DNA from 2 places in the Comamonas sp. DB36 genome. Region 2 is predicted to be linked to the other one. Evidence: predicted binding sites of a transcription regulator. Region 2 holds the regulator's gene; the other holds the start of a gene.
What was found. Region 2 encodes NrdR, which represses ribonucleotide reductase genes. Its sites were predicted from a motif close to CACNANATNTNGTG; they were not measured.
Positions count from the first base shown of each region.

Region 1 (6,885 bases), 2.1 Mb from region 2:
AACCGCACGGTCACATGGACGCAGACCTGACATGCGTGCGTGCGCGGCGCGAGATTTCACCGTGCGCGCGCAAGTCCAATCCACGGCGGCGCGAATTCGGTCTGCACCGGTCTATCATTGAAAGATGGTTTCCTTTGCCTCCATGCATACTCCTTTCCCGGTCCTGACCTGGTTCCTGGCCCTGGCCGCGGCCTGCGCCTACGCGATTCCCGCTGCGCGCATCGGGGAAACCGCGGCGCGCACCGCGCTGGGCATTGCCTGGGCGCTGCACGCAGCGTTTCTCGCCTGGGGGCAACTGGGCGCCACGCCGCACTTCGGCTTCGCCACGGCGCTGTCCATCACCGCCTGGCTGATGCTCACCGTCTACGGTGTCGAGCAGCAGCTGTACCCCAAGCTGCGCACGCGCGCGCTGCTGGGCCTGCTGGGTGCGGCCGCGGTGTTGCTCGCCGCGCTGTTTCCCGGCAAGCCGCTGCAGGTCAACTCCTCGGCCTGGCTGCCGCTGCACCTGGCGCTGGGCATTGCCTCCTACGGTCTGTTCGCCGCCGCCGTCGTGCACGCGACGCTGATGAACCATGCGGAAAAACGCATGCGCCTCGCGGCCGACCAGGACAGCGGCATTCCGCTGCTGACGCTTGAACGGCTCACCTTCCGCTTTGTCGCCGCGGGCTTCTGGCTGCTCACGGCCACGCTGCTCGCCGGCTGGCTGTTCGGCGAAGCGCTGTACGGCCGTGACTGGCGCTGGGACCACAAGACCGTTTTCTCGCTGCTGGCCTGGCTGACCTTCGCCACGCTGCTGATCGGCCGCGCGCGCTTTGGCTGGCGCGGCCGCCATGCGGTGCACGTGCTGTACGCGGGCGCGCTGCTGCTGCTGTTGTCATATGCAGGTTCCCGTTTTGTCATGGAAGTCCTGCTGGAGCGTTTTGCATGAAGTATCTTCTGGTCCTGCTGGTGATCGTGATCGCCGTGGGCGTCTGGCGCAGCCGCCGCCGTGCCGAGAACCTTGAAGCGCGGCGCCCCGCCGCGCGCGCCGACAGCCGGCTGCAGCCGCCCCAGGACATGGTGGCCTGCGCCCATTGCGGGCTGCACCTGCCGCGCAGCGATGCGCTGGTGCTGGGCAACGCGTCCCGGCCCGCGTACTACTGCAGCGCCGAACACCGCGCGCAAGGCCCGGCCTGAGCCGGCGCTGCGCCCTGGCCATGGCCTCGCCCCTGCCGACCGCCGCCCCCCGCCTCTTCGCCGCCGAGCCGCAGGTCGTGCGGCTGTGGAACGGCTTTCTCAACGGCCGGGTACTGGTGGCCGTGGTGCTGCTCGCGCTGCAGGGCTTGAGCCTCACGGTGCAGAGCCAGACCACGCCGCTGATCTGGGCGGTGTGCGCGATCTATCTGGCGCTGACGCTGTTCACGCGCGTCGCCGGGCGGCGCGCGCCGCCGCCGCCCCAGGTCGGCTGGCAATGGCTGCCGCTGATCGGCGTCGACATCGCCGTGGTCTGCCTGCTGCAGCTGCAGCAGACCGGCACCATGAACTACGCGCCGCTGCTCGCGCTGCCCATCCTGATGGCCTCGGCGCTGGGCACGCTGCTGCTGGCCTTCGCCACCACGGCCGGCGTCACCCTGCTGCTGCTGGGCTGGACCGGCTGGACCGGCCGCCAGGGCATGACGGATCTCACGCAGCAATACTTCCAGACGGCGCTGACCTGTGCGGGCTACTTTCTGATGGCCTACCTCACGCACCAGCTCGCGCAGCGCCTGCAGCGTGAACAGCAGCTTTCGCTGCAAAGCCGCCAGGCGGCCCATCTGCAGGAACAGGTCAATCACCTCATCATCCACCACCTCGACGACGGCGTGCTGGCCATGGACCGCCAGGGCCAGGTGCATACCGCCAACCCCGCAGCCCGGCTGCTGCTCGGCTGCGGCGCGGACCTGCTGCTGCCGTTCGCGCTCACCGCCAGCGCCGGCAATGCGCCGCTGGCCACGCTGGTGGAGCAGACCTTTGCCAGCGGCGCGGCGCTGAGCGCCGACATGGATCTGGTGCATGCCGACCACAATCCGCTGGGCCTGCATGTGCGCACCTGGCTCACGAGCCCGCTGGATGCACCGCCGCTGGCGGGCGACGCGCTGGCGGCGCAGTGGTGCGTGGTGTTTCTGCATGACCTGCGCGAGATGCAGGCCCGGCTGCGCACCGAGAAGCTCGCGGCCATGGGCCGCATGTCGGCCGCCGTGGCGCATGAAATCCGCAATCCGCTGGCCGCCATCAGCCAGGCCAACGCGCTGCTCGCCGAAGACCTGACCGACCCGGGCCAGCAGCGGCTGAGCCAGATGGTTGCGCACAACGCCCAGCGCCTGGCGCGCATTGCCGAGGAAGTGCTGGACATCGCGCGCGTGCAGCAGCAGATCCATGCCGCCGAAGCCAGCGCGCTGCCGCTGGACGAGCAGGTCGAGTCGATCTGGCAGGAGTGGCGCAGCCAGGCGCCCGGCGCCGAGGGCGCTGCGCGCCAGGCGCTGGTGAAGCTGCAGGCGCATCAGGCGCTGGTCGCCTTCGACGCCGAACATCTGCGGCGCGTGCTCGTCAACCTGCTGGACAACGCCCAGCGCTTTCGCAGCGACGCCGCCGACGGCCTGCAGGTGCACACCGGCCATGCGGGCACGGCGCCCGTGCCCGGCAGCGCCCCCCCTGTGGGCCCCCAGGTATGGCTGCAGGTCTGGAGCGATGGCGCGCCGCTCGATGCCTCGGTGCAGCGCCACCTGTTCGAGCCCTTCTTCTCGTCGCAGAGCCGGTCCACCGGCCTGGGTCTCTATATATGCAGGGAGCTGTGCGAGCGCTATGGCGCGCGCCTGGGCTACCAGCGACTGGCGCGCAGCACCACGCGCGGCAGCGTCGAAGGCAATGCCTTCACGCTGGTGTTCTATCCCACTGCCGTCCTGGGTACGCCCTCCTTCCGCCTTGACACCATCGTCGTATGACACCTGTGCCCCATGTCTGATATTGCTGCCTCCATCCTGGTCATCGACGATGAGCCCGACCTGCGCACGCTCTATGAGCTGACCCTGCTGCGCGAAGGCTACCGCGTCGAAACCGCCGAAAGCGTGCAGGAAGCACGCGCGGCGCTGCAGGCCCAGCGCTTCGACGCCGTGCTCACCGACATGCGCCTGCCCGACGGCCTGGGGCTGGACCTGCTGCACGAGCTGCGCGCCCAGCAGCGCCCCGAGCGCTGTGTGGTCATCACGGCCCACAGCTCGGCCGAGAATGCCGTCGAAGCGCTGCGCGCCGGCGCCTTCGACTACCTGAGCAAGCCCGTGGACCTCAAGCAGTTCCGCGCGGTCGTGGCCTCGGCCGTGCACCGGCCCGCGCCGGCCGCGAGCGCCACGCCCGGGCGCGGCGCGCGCGGCACGGGCGGGCGCGAAGCCGAAGCGCGCCTGGCCGACCCGGCGAGCGCGCTGGCGCAGCTGGTCGGCGAATCGCCGGCGATGCGCGCGGTCAAGCAGAACATTCTCAAGGTCGCCAAAGGCATGGCACCGGTGCTGGTCCAGGGCGAATCGGGCACGGGCAAGGAACTGGTGGCGCGCGCGCTGCACGCCTGCAGCCACCGCGCCGACGGCCCGCTGATCGCGGTCAACTGCGGCGCGATTCCCGACAATCTGCTCGAAGCCGAGTTCTTCGGCGCGCGCAAGGGCTCGTACACCGGCGCCACGCAGGACCGCAACGGCTACTTCCAGGCGGCGCGCGGCGGCACGCTGTTCCTCGACGAAATCGGCGATCTGCCGCTGGCCATGCAGGCCAAGCTGCTGCGCGCCATCCAGGAGCGGCGCGTGCGCCCGCTGGGCTCGACCCAGGAAGAGCCGGTCGACGTGCGCATCGTCAGCGCCACCCACCGCGACCTGGCCCAGGAAGTGCCCGCGGGACGCTTTCGCCAGGATCTGTACTACCGGCTCAACGTCATCGAGATCCATCTGCCGCCGCTGCGCGAACGCCGCGAAGACCTGCCGGCACTGTGCGAAGTGCTGCTCGAACGTATTGCGGCCGAGACCGGCTGCGCCGCGCCGCAGCTGTCGGCGCAGTTCTTCGAGCAGCTCGCGCGCCTGCCGCTCACGGGCAATGTGCGCGAGCTCGAAAACCAGCTGCATCGCGCGCTCACGCTCAGCGAAGGCCAGCAGTTGTCGCTGGACGCCGCCGCGCCCGACCCCCTCAGTGCCGCGCCCGTGGCGGCGGCTGGCGACCACGCCGCAGCCGACGCCGCGCCTCTGCCCCACGACCTGCAAGCCTGGCTGGACCAGCAGGAGCGCGACATCCTGGTGCGCGCGCTGCATGAAATGGGCTTCAACCGCACCGCGACCGCGGCCCGGCTGGGCATCAGCCTGCGCCAGATCCGTTACCGCATCGCGCGCCTGAACATCACCGCACCCCATGACAGTGACGCCGCCGACAACACCGACCCCCTGGCTTGAGCCGACAGAACCCGGCGATCGCTGGCCCGCCAGCCGCTGGCAAGGCGGCTGGTACCAGGCCGCGCGCGCCCTGCCCTCGCCCAACTTCGGCCCGCGGCCCGAGGGCGCGCAAATCGACTTGCTGGTGCTGCATTCGATCAGCCTGCCACCCGGCGAATACGGCACGGGCGCGGTGCAGCAACTGTTCACCAACCAGCTCGACTGGGACGCCCATCCCTATTACCAGACCATACGCGGCATCGAGGTCTCGGCGCACTTCTTCATCACGCGCGCCGGCGTCATCTGGCAGTTCGTCGATTGCGACCAGCGCGCCTGGCACGCGGGCGCGTCCAGCTGGCGCGGTCGCGGCAACTGCAACGACGACTCCATAGGCATAGAACTCGAAGGCCTCGAAGGCCTGACGTTCGAAGCCGCGCAGTACGCGGCGCTCGCCGCGCTGTGCGCCGACCTCGTCGCGCATTACCCCATACGCCATGTCGCCGGCCACGAACATATCGCGCCGGGCCGCAAGCTCGACCCCGGCCCGGGCTTCGACTGGGCGCGGCTGCGCGGCGCGCTCGCGGCCGCGCAACTGGAATGGCCGCCAAGCGCATAAGGCGTTTTTTCGGCAGCGTCAACCGGCGTCTGGCAACCACCTGTTTTTTGCCACGCCGCAAAAAAAAATTTGCCGTGTTCAGCGCTGTCGCGCTTCGCCGCGAGCCCGCGCGGACACTGGCATTCGCGCTGCACAGGCCCGCTTCGGCGCTGGAAAAGTCGCCCGATTCCGCCTCGACGGCTAGGGTTTCGGGTCCATTTCGCCCCCCCGGCTTGGGGTCCGCGCTACACTAGCACCCGAAGCAAAGACACTACCTGTAGTGGTCGAAGCCCTCCACAAGCACTACATTTAGTGTTAAAAAGTTGTGCACAGCGTGTGCATGGCTTGTGGACAAGCCTCCGCGCTGCCGGCCATCCGCCACTACAGCGCCATCACTTAAACGCCCAAGAGGAATCCATGCAAGAAGCGTTGAACCCCGTATCCACTGCGTCCGCCGATGCAGCGACCCACTCGGCTTCCGAGCAGTACCACGTGATGCGCCGCAGCGGCGATGTCGTGGACTTCACGCCGCAGAAAATCGCCATCGCCGTGACCAAGGCCTTCCTGGCCGTGCGCGGCGCCCAGGGCGCGGCCTCGTCCAGCGTGCGCGAAATGGTGGACGAGCTCACGCAAGGCGTGGTGCGCGCGCTGGTGCGCTCGCGTCCGGGCGGCGGCACGTTCCACATCGAAGACATTCAAGACCAGGTCGAACTCGGCCTGATGCGCGGCGGCCACCACGAAGTCGCGCGCGCCTATGTGCTGTACCGCGAGCGCCGCAACCAGGAACGCGCCGAGCAGAAGAAGGCCGCCCAGGCCACGGCCGCTCCCGCCCCCGTGCTGCATGTGACCGACAAGGGCCAGCGCGTGCCGCTCAACCGCGAAGCCCTGCTGGCGCTGATCGAAGCTGCGTGCAAGGGCCTGAACGCCGACATCAAGCCCGATCCCATCGTGCAGGAAACGCTGCGCAATCTGTATGACGGCGTGCCGATCGACGAAGTGTTCAAGGCCGCCATCCTGGCAGCGCGCACGCTGATCGAAAAGGACCCCGACTACACCTACGCCACCGCGCGCCTGCTGCTGCACACGATCGTGCGCGAAGTCATGGGCCGCGATGTCGCGCCCGCCGACATGTCGGCCGCCTATGTCGACTACTTCCCTGGCTTCGTGCAAAAGGGTGTCGACAACGAACTGCTCAACCCCGAGCTGCTCAACTACGACCTGCCGCGCCTGGCCCAGGCCCTCAAGGCCGAACGCGACCAGCAGTTCGACTATCTTGGCCTGCAGACGCTGTATGACCGCTACTTCCTGCACGTCAAGAAGACGCGCATCGAGCTGCCCCAGTCGTTCTTCATGCGCGTGGCCATGGGCCTGGCGCTGGGCGAGACCGACCGCAACGCGCGCGCCATCGAGTTCTACGAGCTGCTGAGCTCGTTCGACTTCATGAGCAGCACGCCCACGCTGTTCAACAGCGGCACGCTGCGTTCGCAGCTGTCGAGCTGCTATCTGACCACGGTGCCCGACGACCTCGATGGCATCTATGAGTCGATCAAGGAAAACGCGCTGCTGTCGAAGTTTGCCGGCGGCCTGGGCAACGACTGGACGCGCGTGCGCGCCCTGGGTTCGCGCATCAAGGGCACGAACGGCGAATCGCAAGGCGTCGTGCCTTTCCTCAAGGTGGTCAACGACACGGCCGTGGCCGTGAACCAGGGCGGCAAGCGCAAGGGCGCGGTCTGCACTTACCTCGAAACCTGGCACCTCGACATCGAGGAGTTCCTGGAACTGCGCAAGAACACCGGCGACGACCGCCGCCGTACGCACGACATGAACACCGCCAACTGGATCCCCGATCTGTTCATGCGCCGCGTGATC
Region 1 is NZ_CP196631.1:3,843,943-3,850,827, forward strand. It holds gene ACSVDO_RS18005 (GGDEF domain-containing response regulator) at 1-30, shown strand, start outside; gene ACSVDO_RS18010 (cytochrome C assembly family protein) at 143-928, shown strand; gene ACSVDO_RS18015 (PP0621 family protein) at 925-1,176, shown strand; gene ACSVDO_RS18020 (ATP-binding protein) at 1,197-2,960, shown strand; gene ACSVDO_RS18025 (sigma-54-dependent transcriptional regulator) at 2,973-4,442, shown strand; gene ampD (1,6-anhydro-N-acetylmuramyl-L-alanine amidase AmpD) at 4,402-5,037, shown strand; gene ACSVDO_RS18035 (ribonucleoside-diphosphate reductase subunit alpha) at 5,434-6,885, shown strand, end outside.
Region 1: a site for NrdR is predicted at 5,318-5,331, ahead of ACSVDO_RS18035 (ribonucleoside-diphosphate reductase subunit alpha). Genes of this name have one in related genera too.

Region 2 (6,885 bases):
AGTCGCTGTTCTGCAGGTCTTGAACAAAGCTCTGGTCGAGCTTGAGTTCGCTGAACGGCAGCCGGTGCAGGTGGCTCAGGCTCGAGTAGCCGGTGCCGAAATCGTCCAGCGACAGCTGCATGCCGCGCGCATGCAGCGCATGCAGGTTGGCCGTGGTCGCGGCGCTCGCATCCATCATCACGCTTTCGGTGATTTCCAGCATCAGGTCGCGCGGCTGCAGTGCGTGGCGCGCAAGCGCGGCGCCGACCTGATCGGCGAGACTGGGGTCGTGGAAATTGTGCGCCGACAGGTTGATCGCGAGCTGCGGCACGGCCAGCCCCGCGGCGCGCCAGCGCGCCATCTGTGCGCAGGCGGCGTCGAGCAGCCAGTGCGTGAGCGCCTGGATCAGCCCCGCGTCCTCGGCCACGGCGATGAAGCGCGCGGGCGAGACTGCGCCCCATTCGGGGTGGTTCCAGCGCGCCAGCGCTTCGACGCCATGCAGCCGGTGCGTGTGCCGGCCCAGCACCTGCGGCTGGAAATTCAGATGCAACTGCCGGCGTGCAATCGCTTCGCGCAGGTCGCGCTCCATCGCCATGCGTTCCTGGGCCTGCACGCCGAGCTCGGGGCTGAAACGGCACCAGCGCGAACTCGGCTGCTTTTTCGCCGCGTACATCGCCTGGTCGGCATGGCTCAACAAGCTGGGAATGTCGGTGCCGTCCTCGGGGTAGAGCGCGACGCCTATGCTGGCCTGGGGCAGATGCTGCAGGCCCTGGTGCACGAAAGGCACGGCGATGCTGTCGAGCAGTCGCTGCGCCATGGCAACCGCCTGATCGCTGCCGGCGCCTGGCAGCAGCAGCACGAACTCGTCGCTGGCCAGCCGGCCGGCAATATCGCCCGGCCCCAGATGCGCGCGCAGGCGGTTCGCGGTCTCGCACAATAGGGCATCGCCCGCGGCATGGCCCTGGCTGTCGTTGACCTGTTTGAAGCGGTCGAGATCGACGAACAGCAGCGCGGCCTGGGGCATGCGCGTCTCGCGCAGCGACGCCAGTGCGCGGCGTGCGAAGTCGGCGAACAGCGTGCGATTGGGCAGTTGCGTGAGCGTGTCGTAATACGCGAGCTGGTGGATGCGGTTCTGCTCGGTGTCGCGCGCCATGGCGAGCGTGCACAGGTGCAGGCAGACTTCGACCAGGCGCAAATGCAGGTTGCTCGGACCGCGCGCTTCGCGGAAGTAGAACGCGAATGTGCCGACCACCTGACCCGCGAGGTTCTTGATCGGACTGGACCAGCAGGCGCGGATTCCGGCGGGAATGAACAGCGGGTGGTAGTCCTGCCAGAGCGGGTCGGTGGCGATGTTGGTCACGGTCACGGGATCGCCCAGGAAAGCGCTGGTGCCGCAGGAGCCAGCCTGTGGGCCTATGAGGAGCCCCTCGATCGCCGCGCTCAGCGCGGGCGGCAGGGACGGGGCGGCGAGCACCCGCAGGCGCCCGTCGCCGTCCACGCGCAGCACGCTGGCAATCACATCGGGCGCGATACACTCGACTTCGGCGCAGACCAGGGCCATCAGCTGGGGCAGCGGTACTTCACTCACCATGGCTTCGAGCACCCGGCTTTGCAAGGCCTCGTGGTGCTTGGTGGGCGTGAGGTCGGTGAGCGTGACCACGGCGCAGCCTGCGTCGCCTTGGGGCCGGCCGGGCTGCGGCGGCGGGTGGATGTTGCAGACCAGCGAGACCCATATCGGATCCCCGTTGCGGTGGTAGCACAGCGCTTCGCCCGTGTAACGGCCGGTGCGCGCCAACTGTTCGTCGATATGCGCGAGCGCGTCCGGGGAAAAGGACTTGCCCAGCAGCAGGTCGCGCGGCCGCCGGCCGCGCGCTTCGTGCAGCGGATAGCCGAACAGCCGCTCGAAACCGGCGTTGGTGTAGACGATGCGGCGCTGTTCGTCGCTGATCAGGATGGCGCAGTCGCTGACGTCCAGCGCCTGCGTCAGGGAGGGCAGTGATGCGGGCAGCGTCAGGCCATGGGCGGCGGGCCCTGGCGCGGGCGGCGATTGGCTGGCGGCTTGCATGGGATGGTGGCACTCCTCATGGTGAACGGGCCGGTCGAGACGGCGGCGCGCGTCAATACAAATCGTATCAATGTGTTGCTCAGGTGCCAAGCACTTCATACAGGCATAATCGCGCGCCATGAGCGGCAATACTTTCGGAACCATTTTCAGCGTCACCAATTTCGGTGAATCCCACGGCCCGGCCATTGGCTGCGTGATCGATGGCTGCCCGCCGGGCATGCCGTTGACCGAAGCCATCATCCAGCATGACCTGGACCGTCGGCGCCCCGGCACCAGCCGCCATGTGACCCAGCGCCAGGAAGCCGACGCGGTCGAAATCCTGTCGGGCGTCTATGAAGGCAAGACCACGGGCACGCCGATCGCGCTGCTGATCCGCAATACCGACCAGCGCAGCAAGGACTACGCGAACATCTCCGAGAGCTTCCGCCCCGGCCATGCCGATTACACCTACTGGCACAAGTACGGCATCCGCGACCCGCGCGGCGGCGGCCGTTCGTCGGCGCGTCTGACGGCGCCCACGGTGGCCGCGGGCGCCGTGGCCAAGCAGTGGCTCAAGGCCCAGTTCGGCACCGAGTTCCGCGCCTGCATGACGCAGCTGGGCGAACTCGAGATTCCGTTCGAGGACTGGTCGCATGTACCCGGCAACCCGTTCTTCGCCCCGGTCGCCGATGTCTCGGCCTATGAAAGCTATATGGACGCGCTGCGCAAGGCCGGCGACTCCTGCGGCGCGCGCATCCGCGTGCAGGCCACGGGCATGCCCGTGGGCCTGGGCCAGCCGCTCTATGACAAGCTCGATGCCGACATCGCCTACGCGATGATGGGCCTCAACGCGGTCAAGGGCGTGGAAATCGGCGCCGGCTTCGCGAGCGTCGCCCAGCGCGGCACGGTGCATGGCGACTCACTCACCCCGGCCGGCTTCGCGAGCAACCATTCGGGCGGCGTGCTCGGCGGCATCAGCACCGGCCAGGACCTCGAAGTCTCGATCGCGATCAAGCCCACGAGCTCCATCCTGAGCCCGCGCGACTCCATCGACGTGCACGGCCAGCCCACGGAAGTCATCACCAAGGGCCGCCACGACCCCTGCGTGGGCATTCGCGCCGCGCCGATTGCCGAAGCCCTGCTGGCGCTGGTGGTCATGGACCACGCGCTGCGGCACCGCGCCCAGTGCGGCGATGTGCGCCACGGCGTCGCGCCGATAGCGTCCTCGCTGCTCTGAAGGCGCTTGGCACGCAAAAAAGCCATCCCTCGGGATGGCTTTTTCATGGGGTGCTTGAGTTTCTGCCGCCCGGCCGGTGGGGGCTCTATCCTCTACGCACCTCGTCCATCACGCTCTTGAAGTCCTCGATGTCTTCAAAGCTGCGATAGACGCTAGCAAAGCGGATGTAGGCGACCTTGTCGAGCTGCTTGAGCTCGTGCATGACCAACTCGCCGATGCGGCTGGACGCCACTTCGCGCAGGCCCAGGTTGCGCAGCTTTTCCTCGATGCGCTCGATCGCGGTATCGACCTGTTCGGTGCTCACCGGACGCTTGCGCAGCGCCAGCGAGAACGAGCCGCTGAGCTTGGCGCGCTCGTACTCTATGCGCCGGCCGTCCTTCTTGACGATGGCCGGGAAGCTGACTTCCGGCCGCTCGTACGTCGTGAAGCGCTTGTCGCAACCGCCGCACTGGCGGCGGCGGCGGATGAAGCCGCCGTCTTCCGCCTCGCGGGTCTCGACCACCTGGGTGTCAGGATGGCTGCAGAAAGGGCACTTCATGGCTCAGGGCGGACCGAATAGCGAGAGGCTTAGTCGCGGTAGACGGGGAAACGCGCGGTCAGCGCCGCGACCTTGGCGCGCACCGCGGCCAGGTTGGCTTCGTCCGTCGGGTTCTCCAGCACGTCGGCAACCAGATTGGCCGTCAGGCGGGCTTCTTCTTCCTTGAAACCACGCGTGGTCATCGCGGGCGTGCCCACGCGGATACCGCTGGTCACCATCGGCTTTTCAGGATCGTTGGGGATGCTGTTCTTGTTGATGGTGATGTGGGCCGCGCCCAGAGCGGCTTCAGCGGCCTTGCCGGTGATGCCCTTGGCGCGCAGGTCGACCAGCATCACGTGGCTTTCGGTGCGGCCGGAGACGATGCGCAGACCGCGTTCGATCAGCGTTTCGGCGAACACTTGTGCATTCTTCACGACCTGGGCCTGGTAGGCCTTGAACTCGGGCGTCAGCGCTTCCTTGAAGGCCACGGCCTTGCCAGCGATGACGTGCATCAGCGGGCCGCCCTGCAGGCCGGGGAAGATCGCCGAATTGATGGCCTTCTCGTGCTCGGCCTTCATCAGAATCACGCCGCCGCGCGGGCCGCGCAGGCTCTTGTGGGTGGTGGTCGTGACCACGTCGGCGTGGGGCACGGGGTTGGGGTACACACCCGCGGCGATCAGGCCGGCGTAGTGGGCCATGTCCACCCACAGGATGGCGCCGATTTCCTTGGCAATCTTGGCGAAGCGTTCGAAATCGATGCGCAGCGCGTAGGCCGAGGCACCGGCAATGATCAGCTTGGGCTTGTGTTCACGCGCCTTGGCTTCCAGGGCGTCGTAGTCGATCTCTTCCTTGGCATCCAAGCCGTAGGAAACGACGTTGAACCACTTGCCCGACATGTTCAGCGGCATGCCGTGGGTCAGGTGACCGCCTTCTGCCAGGCTCATGCCCAGGATGGTGTCGCCGGGCTTGAGGAAAGCCAGCAGCACGGCCTGATTGGCCTGGGAACCGGAATTGGGTTGCACGTTGGCGGCATCGGCGCCGAACAGCTGCTTGACGCGGTCGATGGCGAGTTGCTCGACCACATCGACGTTTTCGCAGCCGCCGTAGTAGCGCTTGCCTGGATAGCCTTCGGCGTACTTGTTCGTGAGCTGGGAGCCCTGGGCTTCCATCACGGCAGGCGAGCAGTAGTTCTCGCTGGCGATCAGCTCGATGTGATCTTCCTGACGCTGGTTTTCGGCCTGGATGGCGGCAAACAGTTCGGGGTCGGCTTTTTCAACAGTGATATTGCGGTGGTACATGGCAGTCCTATGAACTTGTAGTCCCTTGAGGCCAAGGGCTGCCCAGGCGAACGGCGGAACGCTTCAGGCGGGATCCGTTATGCCTGGGCGGTACGCTCCCCGGTGGTTCACGGATGACATCCGCTGGTTTCCACGTCAGCGGCAGTCCGGTCTTTCGACCTACTGGACTGCGCCTATCGCCAGTTGCGTACCCCGGTAGTGTAGCTGAGCCCAGATGCCCGTGCGGCAAAGGGCCTGCTGCGAATGCGCGCAGCGCGGGGTACTTCGATCAGAGGTTGGTGTTCAAAGCGACCTGTTCGCCGGCGCTGGCGACAGGTTCGGCCGCGGGGGCGGCCAGGGGAGCGGTCTGCTTGACGGTGAGCAGCGGCTGGGCGGGGACGACGGCAGGGACAGGGCGCAGGCCCGCGGCCTGGCGCAGGCGGTTGTGCTCGGCGAGCACCTTGGCCGCATAGCCGCCGTCGTTGGGCAGGTTGGCGGCGCCGACATAGTGGCGCAGGCCGCCCTCGACCGAGCCCGCGCGCGCAATCGCGTCCTTGAGCACCTTGACGCCCACGCGCAGGTTGGTCACGGGGTCGAAAGCTGCGAGGCGGCCGCCGAAGTTTTCATACTTGTCCGTATGCACGCTGGTCATGACCTGCATCAGGCCCTGGGCACCGACGGAACTTTGCGCAAAGGGATTGAAGCTCGATTCGATGGCCATGATGGCCAGGATCAGCGTCGGATCGATCTTGTTGCTCTGGCCCAGCGAGTAGGCTTCGGAGACCAGCGCGGCCAGCGGCTCGGGCGCGACGCGGTACTTCTTGCTGAGCCAGAAGGCGACAGCGGCCTGCTCGCGCGGCAGGTCCTTGGGATTGCTCGCCGTGGCGCGATCGATGGCATCGGGCTCGGTGGGCATGTCGATCACGGCCACCTGGCGCGCCTGCAGCCAGTCGCGCAGATGGGCTTCGCCTTCGAGGCGCAGGTCGGGGCGGGCGAACAAGGTGATGGCCACGAAGGCCACGGCCAGGCCCAGCAGGGCAAAGCCGTTGTGGGTGATATCGAGAAAACCGTCGGTCACATCGGACGCAAAGGTTCGCACTCCAGCGAAAGCTTTCGCTAATGCAGGCATATTGATTCCTTTCAAGAGGCGTCACCCCGCTTTGCTGACCCGTGAGGGGGCATGGGGCGAACGCCTAGATTGGCGCGCTGCAATCCTTGGGTACGGTGCCGGAAAGGCATCGAAGGAAGTGGTCTGAGCACTTGCGTGCAGCGAAGAGAGGGTCTCTTTTTCGAGAATGGCGGATTCTAGAAGTTCACCTAATGCTAAGTCAATACTATAAAAAATAGTTGTTAGATTTAAAATGCATATAAAAAGCTGTATGGAAACGCATATTTCCGGCGTTTTGTCCCCTGGAATTTTCGGATTGACAGCTGTTTGTGACAGTCCTATTAAGTTTTTTGGATCATTGCAAAAACTCATTGGATTGCTGCATTGCAGCTCGCTTATTCTGTACCTGACTGCCATGGCAGTTGACTGCTGGAAGAGCGTTTAAAGGCGGAACGGCACTTAATCTGTCAGTTCCTGTCCTTTGACTGTCTCCTAAGGCCTCCAGGGAGCAATCGATGCTTCCACGCAACCAGGACCATCCTCTCCCGGTTGCAATCCCCACGGCACAGGACTTGGAGCCTGCCGTAAAGCCCGGTCATCGGCCCCGCCGCTGACCGGGCTTTCTATTTGTGCAGTTCGCAATGCAGCTGGACCGGCAGCCCGGCCCTGGGATCGAGATGCTGCCGTTGGGATGCCTGCATCTGGGGGGCGCCGCTCTTACTT
Region 2 is NZ_CP196631.1:1,407,048-1,413,932, forward strand. It holds gene ACSVDO_RS06765 (sensor domain-containing protein) at 1-2,044, opposite strand, end outside; gene aroC (chorismate synthase) at 2,163-3,260, shown strand; gene nrdR (transcriptional regulator NrdR) at 3,346-3,798, opposite strand; gene glyA (serine hydroxymethyltransferase) at 3,828-5,075, opposite strand; ZMP/ZTP riboswitch at 5,109-5,272, opposite strand; gene ACSVDO_RS06785 (lytic transglycosylase domain-containing protein) at 5,344-6,183, opposite strand.